Regions from separate parts of the Haemophilus sp. THUN1690 genome, predicted to be linked through region 2. Evidence: riboswitches for the same ligand, from Rfam matches in the RefSeq annotation. Region 2 holds a riboswitch; the other holds the start of a gene.
What was found. Region 2 has a riboswitch for thiamine pyrophosphate ahead of thiB (thiamine ABC transporter substrate binding subunit). Riboswitches for the same ligand answer to the same signal wherever they lie in the genome.

Region 1 (6,570 bases), 320 kb from region 2:
CATCATTTCTACACAAGATTGATGTGGAGAAGCTTGTTCTTCACCCGCTTCTAAAGAGGCGTGAGTTAAAAAGGCGGTGAGTTCCGTCATATCTTCTGCATCATCAGGTTTGATGAATTCACGGGTCGCGGTAACTAATTCTTCCAAGTTTTCAATACGCACTTCGCCTTTTTCACCTTTTTCTTGTTTATACATTTCATATAAACCCGAATGTTTAATCACAAAATCAGTTTGTGCGAAAAGCGGCATTTCTGCGGTATCAAGTTGTAGTGAATTAATTAATTCCTGGAAACGCAATAATGCTGTTGAGGCTCGTCCAGCCAACATATTTTCTTGTGTCGCGACTTGTACTGCTTGCCACAAGGTAATTTGGCGTTCGCGTGTTAAGTTACGCAATATATCTAAAGTGCGGTCGCCAATGCCACGGGTTGGCGTATTAATTACACGCTCAAAAGCCGCATCATCTTGACGATTATTAATCAAACGAAGATAGGCTAACGCATCTTTAATTTCTTGGCGTTCGAAGAAACGCATACCGCCATAAATACGATATGGAATTTGACAACGAATTAAGGCTTCTTCAATAACCCGTGATTGGCTATTACTACGATAAAGTACAGCGCAATCATCAAGTTTTCCGCCATGTTCTACCCAATCCTGAATTTGTGAAGCGACAAATTTTGCTTCGTCTAATTCATTAAACGCAGCATAGATGCCCACGGGATCGCCTTTTTCACCCTCTGTCCATAAATTTTTACCAAGACGATCACTATTGTTTGCAATTAATTCATTTGCGCTGTTTAGGATATTGGCGGTAGAACGATAGTTTTGTTCAAGGCGAATTGTTTCGGCTTTAAAATCTTTCAAGAATTTTTGAATATTTTCGATTTGTGCGCCACGCCAACCATAAATAGATTGATCGTCATCGCCCACGATCATGACTTTGCCTGTTTCTCCCGCGAGAATTTTGATCCATTTATATTGAATTTTATTGGTATCTTGAAACTCATCCACCAAAATATGCTGAAAACGTTGTTGATAACGTTGCAAAATTAATGGTTTTTTCTCAAATAATTCATAGGCCCGAATTAATAATTCTGCAAAATCGACCAATCCTGCGCGATCGCAGGTGTCTTGATAGATCTTATAAATTTTAATCCATTCACGCTCTTGACGATCATTAAAATCTTCAATGTCATTTGGTCGCAAGCCTTCATCTTTTTTGTTATTGATGTACCAACAAGCCTGTTTAGGCGGAAAAGCTTTTTCATCAAAATTATGTAATTTTAATAACCGTTTAATTAAACGAAGTTGATCTTCTGAATCCAAAATTTGGAAATCTTGTGGCAATCCCACATCTAAATGATGAGCTCGCAATAAACGATGGGCAATGCTGTGGAAGGTGCCAATCCACATACCAAATAATTGATGTTGTGCGTGTTTGGCAAGGGTAGATTGAATACGATGACGCATTTCTGCTGCTGCTTTATTAGTAAATGTCACCGCCATAATGCTGCCTTCAGAAATATTTTCTACCGCAATTAACCAAGCGATACGGTGCGTCAATACACGCGTTTTGCCAGAGCCTGCACCCGCTAGCACTAAGTGATTACCAAGAGGGGCTGCTACGGCTTCGCGTTGTTTATCGTTAAGTCCGTCAAGTAATTCAGAAATATCCATGATGAAATTTTTATCTGTTCAAATTTACAGGAATTATAAGTCTAATTTTTTTATATCACAATCAAGAAAATCATAAACTTATCCGACTTTACAAAAATAGTATTACAACTTATATTGATTCGAGGTTAGTCGGGGTGCGGACATCGCTGAGAAAATACCCGTGAACCTGAAACAGTTAGCACTGGCGTAGGAAACTAATCTCTCCTTCTTACTTAAAGGGCTGACTTACTTTTTTCTGTATTCATATAAGTAAGGATGCATCATGACACTCTCTTTTTCTTTAAAAAATTCTTTTAAATTGACCGCACTTTCCAGCGTGCTTGGTTGCGGCTTATTAGGATTAAGTTTATCAACGCCTGCTCAAGCAGAAGGCAAATTAGTGCTTTATTGCAGCGTCCAAAACACGACTTGTGAAAAAGTCGCTCACGCTTTTAGCAAAAAATATAATGTGGACACTCAGTTTGTGCGTAATAGCACAGGGACTGTATTAGGCAAAATCAAAGCTGAAAAAGAAAACCCACAAGCAGACGTTTGGTATGGCGGTACATTGGAACCGCACTTTCAAGCACGAGATGCAGGTTTGTTAGAAATTTATCGTTCGCCTCTGCAAAAAGAAATTATGCCTCAATTCAAAAAGCTCACGGAACAACGTGGCGATACTACGTCGATTATTTATCTTATGGAGCTTGGCATTGGGATGAATGAAAAACTGCTAGCTGAAAAAAATATCGCGAAACCTCAATGTTATGCTGATTTATTAAAACCAGAATTTAAAGGGTTAATTCAATATCCAGATCCTCGAGTATCGGGTACTGGCTACACTATTCTTACAACTTTAATTGAAATTATGGGCGAAGATAAAGCCTTTGCTTATTTGAAAGAACTTGACAAAAACATTGCTCAATACACGAAAACTGGATTAGCAACGGCTAATATTTCTACGGGCGCAGCCGCTGTTGATATTGGTTTTATGCATACTTATGTGCGTGAAAAGGATAAAGGTGCACCGGTTATTGGTGCTTTACCTTGCGAAGGCACTGGCTATACGTTAGGGGCGGTCAGTATCATTAAAAATGGACGCAATTTAGATAATGCTAAACGCTTTGTCGATTTTGTTCTTTCTGCAGAAGCTCAAGAAATTCCTTGGCGTGAGGCGGATTCTTACCAACTGCCAACAAATATTCATGCCAAAGCGCATCCACATCTTTCTGATCCTGCGAAACTTAAATTGATTGATATTGATTTCATCAAATTTGGTTCGGATCAAGAGGCGAAACGATTAATAGAACGCTGGGTTGAAAATGTGAAGGAAAGAAAAGAGTAATTGATGTTAGCTTGATAAAAGTGCGGTGAAAATTCACCGCACTTTGCTTTTCCTTGAAATCTTTCTTTTTATTCTTATATCTATGACGTTCAATTTTTATCTTTATGAAGGAAAAAATTATGTCACAAAATCAAGAAACTCGCGGCTTCCAATCTGAAGTCAAACAACTTCTCCAATTAATGATCCATTCTTTGTATTCCAACAAAGAAATTTTTTTACGTGAATTAATTTCTAATGCCTCTGATGCAGCAGATAAATTACGCTTTAAAGCACTTTCCAACCCTGCTTTATATGAAGGCGATGGCGACTTGCGTGTGCGTGTTAGCTTTGATGCGGATAAAGGAACGATCACAATTAGCGATAACGGCATAGGTATGACTCGCGAGCAAGTCATCGATCATTTGGGTACGATTGCGAAATCAGGAACAAAAGAATTTTTAACCGCACTTGGCCAAGACCAAGCAAAAAATAGCCAACTTATTGGGCAATTTGGTGTAGGTTTCTATTCGGCGTTTATCGTTGCCGATAAAGTCACGGTGAAAACCCGTGCGGCAGGTGAGGCAACTGATAAAGGCGTACTTTGGGAATCTGCGGGCGAAGGCGAATATTCTGTAGCGGATATTGAGAAAAAATCCCGTGGCACAGATGTGATTTTACATTTACGCGAAGATGAAAAAGAATTTTTAAACGAATGGCGTTTGCGTGAAATTATCGGTAAATATTCTGACCATATTGGCTTGCCAGTGGAAATGCTGACGAAAGAATACGATGATGAAGGCAAAGAGTGCGGTGAAAAATGGGAGAAAATTAATAAATCCGATGCACTTTGGACGCGCTCTAAAAATGATGTTTCCGATGAGGAATACAAAGAGTTTTATAAACACTTAAGCCATGATTTTGCTGATCCTGTTACTTGGGCGCATAACAAAGTGGAAGGAAATCAAGCATATACTAGTTTGCTTTATGTGCCAGCTAAAGCACCTTGGGATTTATTTAATCGCGAACATAAACACGGCTTAAAACTTTATGTTCAACGTGTATTTATTATGGATGATGCTGAGCAATTTATGCCGAATTATCTCCGTTTTATGCGTGGTTTAATCGATAGCAATGACTTGCCATTAAATGTGTCTCGTGAAATTTTGCAAGATAACAAAATTACGGCTGCATTACGCAAAGCATTAACTAAGCGTTCATTACAAATGCTAGAAAAATTAGCAAAAAATGATGCAGAAAAATATCTTCAATTCTGGAAAGAGTTTGGTTTAGTCTTGAAAGAAGGCCCTGCAGAAGATTTTGCTAACAAAGAAACTGTCGCTAAGTTATTGCGTTTTGTTTCGACACATAATGATAGTAGCGAGCAAACTGTGTCTTTAGAAGATTACATCTCGCGTATGAAAGAGGGGCAAAAAGCTATCTATTACATTACAGCGGACAGCTATGTTGCAGCGAAAAATAGCCCACACTTGGAATTATTCAATAAAAAAGGCATTGAGGTTTTATTGCTTTCCGATCGCATTGATGAATGGATGTTAAGCTATTTAACTGAATTCGATGGTAAACAATTACAAAGTATTACAAAAGCCGATTTGGATTTAGGTGATTTAGCAGATAAAGAATCTGAAACACAAAAACAACAAGATGAAGCCTTTGGTAGTTTTATTGAGCGTGTGAAAAACTTGCTTGGTGAACGTGTGAAAACGGTGCGTTTAACTCACAATTTAACGGATACACCAGCGGTGGTTTCTACGGATAATGATCAAATGACGACCCAAATGGCGAAATTGTTTGCCGCCGCAGGGCAACCCGTTCCAGAAGTAAAATACACCTTTGAACTGAATCCAGAACACCACTTAGTGAAAAAAGTGGCTGATATTGCAGATGAAGCTGAATTTGCTGATTGGGTGGAATTATTACTTGAACAAGCTATGTTAGCAGAGCGCGGATCTTTGGAAAATCCAGCTGCGTTTATTAAACGTATCAATAAGTTGTTAGGTTAATTCATTTGAGATGAAGTAGTATAAGGGTTAAAATCCTCAGTCTAATTAGATTGGGGATTTTTCTTTTTTAGGTGAAATATGATTACAGTTTACGGCATTAAAAATTGCGATACGGTGAAGAAAGCGTTGAAATGGCTGGCGGATCACAATATTGAACACAAACTTCACGACTACCGTGTTGATGGTTTAGATTCAAATTTTTTAGTCCAAGCGGAAGCTCAATTTGGGTGGGATGTGTTGGTAAATAAACGTAGTACAACTTGGCGTAATTTGGTTGAGCAAGTTAAAAATTCTCTTGATAAAGCTACCGCACTTTCCGTGTTGGCTGAGAATCCAACCTTGATTAAACGCCCAATTATTTTACAAGATGGGAAGGCATTAATTGGTTTTAATGAGAAGGAATATCAGGCTGCTTTTGCCTAGAGTGCGGTTATTTTCTTAGGAGTTTTTATGAGAGAAAAAGTGGTTTCGTTGGCGCAAGATTTAATTCGTCGACCGTCTATTAGCCCTAATGACGAAGGCTGTCAGCAAATTATCGCCGAACGTTTAGAAAAGTTAGGTTTTCAAATTGAATGGATGCCTTTTAATGATACGCTGAATTTGTGGGCAAAGCACGGAGCGGGTGAGCCTGTGATTGCTTTTGCGGGACATACGGATGTTGTGCCTACAGGCGATGAAAATCAATGGTCATATTCGCCGTTTTCTGCTGAAATTATTGATGGCATGCTTTATGGTCGCGGTGCGGCGGATATGAAAGGCTCCCTTGCTGCAATGATTGTTGCGGCAGAAGAATATGTAAAAGCAAATCCTAATCATAAGGGCACCATTGCATTATTGATTACATCTGATGAAGAGGCTGCTGCAAAAGATGGTACAGTGCGTGTGGTTGAAGCTTTAATGGCACGTGGTGAAAAAATTACTTATTGTATGGTTGGCGAGCCATCGAGTGCTAAAAACTTAGGCGATGTTGTCAAAAATGGTCGCCGCGGTTCAATTACAGGAAATCTTTATATTCAGGGGATTCAAGGGCATGTGGCATATCCGCATTTAGCCGAAAACCCAATCCATAAAGCAGCCCCATTTTTGCAAGAATTAACAACTTACCAATGGGATGAAGGCAATGAGTTTTTCCCTCCCACAAGCCTACAAATTGCTAATATTCATGCGGGTACAGGAAGTAATAATGTGATTCCAGGCGAGTTATATATTCAGTTCAATTTGCGTTATTGCACAGAAGTAACAGATGAAATCATCAAGCAAAAAGTGGTTGAAATGCTAGAAAAACATAATTTGAAATATCGTATTGAATGGAATTTATCAGGTAAACCGTTTTTAACAAAACCGGGTAAATTATTAGATTCGATAACCTCCGCTATTGAGGAAATCACAGGCATAACGCCAAAGGCCGAAACAGGTGGTGGCACGTCAGACGGTCGTTTTATTGCATTGATGGGCGCAGAAGTAGTGGAATTTGGTCCACTTAACGCAACAATTCATAAAGTAAATGAATGCGTCTGTGTAGAAGATCTTGGCAAGTGCGGTGAAATTTATCAAAAAATGTTAGTG
Region 2 (6,570 bases):
GGTGCGCGCAATCAAAACGCAGGTGGTTACCCTAGTGATATGGGAGCTGCACCACAACCTTCTTACCAAGCTCGTCAAACTAACAATGGTGGTAGTTACCAATCATCTCGTCCAGCGCAACAACAAGCTGCACCACAGGCTGAGCCACCAATGGACGGATTCGATGACGATATCCCGTTCTAAGTCATGATCACACATATGGATTTTGTAAAAAAATCATAAGAAAAAAGAGATTCCTTTTAAAATAAAGGATCTCTTTTTTATGTCTGTCTTCACTTTGAATGTGTCAATAATATTGTTTTCTAATTTCTTAAAATTCACTACCGTTTACTACAATTATATTTAGGTCTTAATCATTCAAAGAAATTATCCGTGAACTAAACATGCGCTTTACCCACAATAATTATTATGGACCTGATATAAAGGAATTTAAGTATTTTTGTATTCCCTAACCTGGAATATATTTTGTCAAAATATGGTTAGGGAATGGAGATTTGAATTCTATACTAATAATATCTAAAAGATTACTAACTTTTAATTCTTGAATTTATTTCTCAGCAATCTAACACAAACTACAACTTTTTATTTTCTGCATTTTCTGGCTCTAAATCTAATTTAGCCATCAATAACTGATCACCATCTTCTTCTGGGTTACCTGTAACAAGTAATTTATCGCCATAGAAAATCGAATTTGCACCAGCCATAAAACACATCGCTTGCATTTCTTCACTCATACCACTACGGCCAGCAGAAAGGCGAACATAACTTTTTGGCATGGTAATACGTGCAACAGCAATTGTTCGCACAAATTCAGTCCAATCTAATTCTTCCGCATCGGCTAACGGCGTACCTTCAACCTTAACGAGTTGATTAATCGGCACTGATTCAGGTTGCGGATCAAGATTTGCAAGGCTCGCGATTAATCCAGCCCGTTCTTTGCGAGTTTCATTCATTCCCACGATGCCGCCACAACACACTTTTAATCCAGCTTTGCGTACTTTTCCTAACGTGCTAAGGCGATCGTCAAAACGTCGTGTACCAATCACTTCTGCGTAATGTTCTGGCGCTGTATCAAGATTATGATTGTAATAATCTAATCCAGCTTCTTTTAAATCTTCCGCCATACCGTCTTGCAATAAACCAAAAGTGCCACAGGTTTCTAAACCAAGCGATTTCACCGCTTTAATAATTTCTGTGACTTTCTCAATATCTTTTGGCTTAGGTCCTCGCCAAGCTGCGCCCATACAAAAACGCCCTGCTCCACGTGCTTTCGCAATTTTTGCTTTCGCGACGATCTCATCAACATCTAATAACTGTTGATTTTGTACGCCAGTATGATAACGGGCTGATTGAGGGCAATAGCCACAATCTTCTGGACATCCACCCGTCTTGATAGACATTAACGTGGATAACTGAATCGCTCGAGGATTAAAATGCTTGCGATGGACTTGCGCAGCGCGGTAAACTAATTCCAAAAATGGCGTTTCAAATAACACCTCAACTTTGCAAACAGACCAATATTCAACGCTTGGATGTGGTGTAATGGAGTTAATTTGTAGTTTTTCAGTTAACATATTTTTCCTTTGAAAGTGCGGTGAATAATAACCGCATTTTTGTATCTTATATTCATTCAGTTTATAGGCTGCCATCAATAGCCATTGAACCGATTCATCAGTTATAAAATCTATATAATTTTACGTCTCTTTTTGCAATTGACTTATCTGACCATTTTCCACCAGCAATACTCGATCTATCGTACCAACTAATTCCGATGGTTGGTGAGTAACAAGTAACAAGGTCAGATGTTTCTCATCACAAAGTTTGGCAATTAAAGCAAGCATTTCTACACGAAGTTTCTGATCTAATGCGGAAAAAGGCTCATCTAATAACAAGATGGGTTTATCTCGCAACAAACAACGCGCCAATGCCACTCGTTGTTTTTGCCCCCCTGAAAGAGAATTCGGTAAACGTTGTAAATAATCGCCCAATCCTACAGAACAAGCGACCTGTCCAATTTTTTCCTGTTCAAGTGCGATTAATTTTAAAGAGGGTTTTAAACCCAACGCAAGATTTTGCTGTACGGTTAAGTGAGGAAATAAATTATTTTCTTGAAATAGCATGGAAACCGGACGCTCGTAAGGTGCACTACGCGTATGATCTTTATCGTTTAACCAAACTTCTCCTTGATGAGGAAATTCAAATCCAGCAATTAAATTCAATAATGTACTTTTCCCCGCCCCACTTTCGCCAATAATTGCAACACGTTCGCCAGCATTTACGCTCAAATTAAAGCACATCGGTAAGGTTTTATCATTCAAAATCACATTATTTAGATAAATCATCAGCATCCCTATATGTGTGAATAAAGGCAAACAATATGCCACAAAGCAATAATAGAATCCCTGCGGTTACTGCAGCATCTTGATTACGATAATTACCTAACTGCTGATATAACAAGTGCGGTAGGGAAGTAAACTCTTGATTGCCAAACAACGCAATAGCCGTAAAATCCCCTAAAGATAGCGCCAAGGCTAAAGCAAAAGCATAGCGCAATGGCGCACGTAAAATTTGCCACTCAATCAGATAAAAACGTTGCCACCCCACAATTCCCAAACTATTACACAGATTTTCGTAATAACGCATATTGTTATGGAAAGGTGTGCTCAAAATACGTAAAACAAAAGGCATTGCACTTAACGCATTGCAAAATACAACTATGGCAAACAAATCAATATTCGAAAAATCACGCTCTTGTAATAATAAAAATAACCCCATTGCGAGTACTAAAATCGGGATTGCCAAAATCACCATTCCTGCATTAATAATAAATTGAGCGATTTTCTGATAATGCAACCATTCTAAACGGCGTGATAAAAGTAGCAAGGCAATTGCCATCGTTAATGCAAGTAATGCGGATAAGGGCGCAATAGAAAGAGAATAGTCTAACGCACGCCAGAGCTGAGAATTATGCCAAACTGTGAGCAAACTAGGTGAACTCAATGCGCTGATAAGAATGTTCAATACTGGCGAAAAAAGGAAAAATACGAAAACAAGCAAGACAAAAACATGGAAAATTCTGACCGCACTTTTAGGCTTCTCAAACCAAGGATTACTATTACTCAAGCTATTTTGATTAGAGGGCGAAAAACGCGATGTTAAGCTAAATAAAACTAAGCAAAATACAAATTGCAACATAGCAAAAAGAGCAGCTTTTGGCAGATCAAATTCAAATAAAATCGCTTGGTAAATTGCGGTTTCTAATGTTGTATATTGAGGCCCACCACCTAGCGTAAGAACAACAGTAAAACTGGTGAAGCAAAGCATAAAAATCAAGCTGAATGTAGGCAAACATTGCTGACGAAAAACGGGCCATTCCACCAATTTAACGAATTGCCAGCCTTGCAAATTGAGTTGCGCAGCAAGCTGACGTTGCTGATAAGGGATACTTTGCAAACTTTGTAAGAAAAGTTGCGCAGCCAGTGGAATATTGAAAAAAAGATGGGCAATTAAAATACCCGAGAGTCCGTAAATATGACCCTGCCATGACATTCCCAAAAAGTTAGCAAACCAAGCTAACCAACCGCTTGAACCATAAATGCCAATCAAACCAAAAATTGCTACTAAAACAGGTAAAACAAAGGTCAGCGACATTAATTTTAATAGCCACTTTTTTCCTGAGAATGGTTGATAAAACAATGCTCGAGCGAGGAGCAGACCAAAAAAAATAGATAAAACGGTAGAAAATAAGGCTTGCCCAAGACTGAAAAGAATCAGATGCTGTAGGTAATCATCCGTTAACCAAGATCGCCATTGCAATTCATCGCCAAATGCAAAGATTGAACTTAATGCGCTACCATAAAAAAGAGTAATGAAACTAATAACAACAACGCCGCCCACATAATGACGAGGGCGGAGTTGTGGATGATGAAATAACGAAAACATCAAACTATTTTGTTAATGTGGTTTGCCAAGTGCTAATCCAATTTTTTAAGTGTTCCGCATTCACCATTGGATTGATTGGAGTTTGAGTTTTTTGTAGAGCTTTAAGTGCATCAAAGTGCGGTTCAATTTCACCTTGAATAACTGGCAACATAATATTGGCTGTCACAATATGTTTTTGTGCCGTAGGTGAAATTAAAAATGCCATAAAATCATCCGCACATTGATTTGGATGGTTGGCGACTCGAGCCGCTAATTCCACTTGGGTTATATGCCCTTCCGAAAAATCTGTCGCTGCATAATTATCTTTTTTCTCAAAAAGTTGGTGATAAAGTGGTGATGTACTGTAACTTAACACTAAATCAGCTTCGCCTTTTAAGAATGCACCATAAGTATCCGACCAACCTTTACCCACTGTCACCGTATGCTTATCCAACTCTTTCCAAGCAGATTGAATTTTGTCTGCAGGATAAATCGCATTCATCCAAACCAATAAACCACGCCCCACACTACTGGTGCGAGGATCTTGATAAATTACACGGATATCTTGGCGTTCAACCAATTCTTTCAAACTTTTCGGCGGATTTTGTAATTTAGTTTTATCGTACACAAAAGCATAGTTACCAAAATCGAAAGGTAAGAATGTTTTATTCGTCCATTTTGTTGGCAGATCAAGTTGAGTTAAATCTACTTTATTTGGCGTGAAAATACCTGTTTTTTCAGCTTGTTCTAAAACAAAGTTATCTAAACCTAGCACAATATCGGCTTTGGTTTTCTTTCCTTCCAAGCGAACTCGATTGAGTAACACGCCACCACTTTCAAAAGGCGTAAAATTAATAGCGCATTGTGGGTGCACTTTCTCAAAATCTTGTTTTACTTTTGGACCCGCTCCCCACTCAGACGTGAAAGAATCATAGCTATATACGTTAACACTTTGCTGTGATTGGGCTAATGCCGCGGTGGAAAAAAGTGCGGTAGAAATTAAGGTTAATTTAAGAAGTTTCATTATTACATCCTTATTTATATCAAAAGGCAGCAATAATGACGGGAAGGAGATAAGGTTGTATTCCTAGTTTCCTACGTCAGTATTAACTGTTTCAGGTTCACGGGTATGATCTCAGCATATTGCACCCCGACTAGGCTTTTTAGTGTATTAAAATTTATTAGGCTTGCCAACGGATTTTTAAAAAGAAATAAACTTTCTACATTTTCTGAAAAAAATAAAAAAGCCCTGTCAAACAGGGCATCCATAAGAGGTTTTAAAATTAAAAAGTGATTCGATTGGGCTTTCAATGCCTAAATCTGTCTGATCAATGACTTCAAAACCGAAATCACCTAACACATCTGCCATTTCTTTTACTTTGCCTTTATTGCCCGTGGCAAGTACAATTTTTTGCTTCGTGATGCTGTCCCTCATATCAAACATTGTCTTATTTTAGAATCTCACCAAAAATTTTCGGAATAAGTATTGACTTTAACCTTAGGTCAAGGTTTATGATTTGTGCTCATTCAGTTATCACATAGGAGAAAAACATGAAAAAACTTATGACTTTTATCACACTTAGCGCTGCTGCAGTTTCAGTTTGTGTCCAAGCTAATGAACAACCGCATCAAGCACACATGAATATGCCAATGTCGACAGATTCTGCAATGCAACAAGAATTAATGCAAGGTATGAATCAAATGCATCAAGACATGATGGCAGCCTCACAATATAAAGATCCTGATGTTGCTTTTGCAGCAGGTATGTTGCCACACCATATTGGCGCAGTAAAAATGGCGGAAGTTGAATTAAAATACGGAAAAGATCCTGAGATGCGTAAGCTTGCTGAGAATATTATTCACGCACAACAAGCGGAAATTGAACAAATGCAAAAATGGCTTAAAGTGCACAATAAAAAAGCCCTGTAAAACAGGGCATCCATAAGCGGTTTTAAAATTAAAAAGTGATTCGATCACGGTTTCTTTCAAGCGTTGCCTTACCAATCCCTTGCACTTCTAATAGTTGTTCAGCACTCGTGAAATTACCGTGTTTTTCACGATATTGCACAATAGCTTCTGCTTTTTTAGCGCCGATCCCTGTTAAGGATTTTTGAATTTCACTAACGGTTGCCGTATTGATATTCAATTTATCGCTCACAGTAGCCGGTGCAACTTGAGCCTCAGTTTGAGTAGCCACAACAGGTTGAACAGCCTGCTCTGCAGCTTTTTCCTCAGCAAAGGCCGAAGAGGCAATCAGCGCGCCACACAATACAACTGAAGTAAATAATGTTTTCATTAATTTCATAGAGGTTTCCTTTTAATATGAACATGTTGATGAGCATATCAACAGAGCCATTTTTTATGCTTTCAAGAAAACGCTCAAGATTCTTACCGCACTTCTGCGATTCAGATCGCAAAAATTCTTAATTTGAATGAAAAAACAAAGGGCTTATCATTTACGACAAGCCCTTAGCATTAGTTAACTTCTTTTATTCTCAGCTCTTTTGGAACTTCAAAGAACATATTTTCTTCTAAACCTTGCAGTTCTTCTATAGTATTCGCACCAAACTCTTTTAAGCGGGAAATAATCGATTGGACTAATTCTTCTGGCGCAGACGCTCCCGCTGTAATTCCAATGGTTTTCACATC

Region 1: it holds a riboswitch for thiamine pyrophosphate, as region 2 does, so the genes downstream of both, AC6H22_RS01940 (ABC transporter substrate-binding protein) here and thiB (thiamine ABC transporter substrate binding subunit) in region 2, are expected to answer to the same signal.

The regions. Positions count from the first base shown of each region.
Region 1 is NZ_AP046582.1:397,223-403,792, forward strand. Features, by position in the region: gene uvrD (DNA helicase II) at 1-1,680, opposite strand, end outside; TPP riboswitch at 1,801-1,890, shown strand; gene AC6H22_RS01940 (ABC transporter substrate-binding protein) at 1,943-3,004, shown strand; gene htpG (molecular chaperone HtpG) at 3,124-5,004, shown strand; gene AC6H22_RS01950 (ArsC family reductase) at 5,083-5,427, shown strand; gene dapE (succinyl-diaminopimelate desuccinylase) at 5,455-6,570, shown strand, end outside.
Region 2 is NZ_AP046582.1:73,469-80,038, reverse strand. Features, by position in the region: gene AC6H22_RS00400 (single-stranded DNA-binding protein) at 1-183, shown strand, start outside; gene bioB (biotin synthase BioB) at 573-1,574, opposite strand; gene thiQ (thiamine ABC transporter ATP-binding protein) at 1,695-2,342, opposite strand; gene thiP (thiamine/thiamine pyrophosphate ABC transporter permease) at 2,326-3,942, opposite strand; gene thiB (thiamine ABC transporter substrate binding subunit) at 3,947-4,945, opposite strand; TPP riboswitch at 4,997-5,084, opposite strand; gene AC6H22_RS00375 (Maf family protein) at 5,174-5,365, opposite strand; gene copM (CopM family metallochaperone) at 5,473-5,850, shown strand; gene AC6H22_RS00365 (ComEA family DNA-binding protein) at 5,879-6,226, opposite strand; gene ispH (4-hydroxy-3-methylbut-2-enyl diphosphate reductase) at 6,397-6,570, opposite strand, start outside.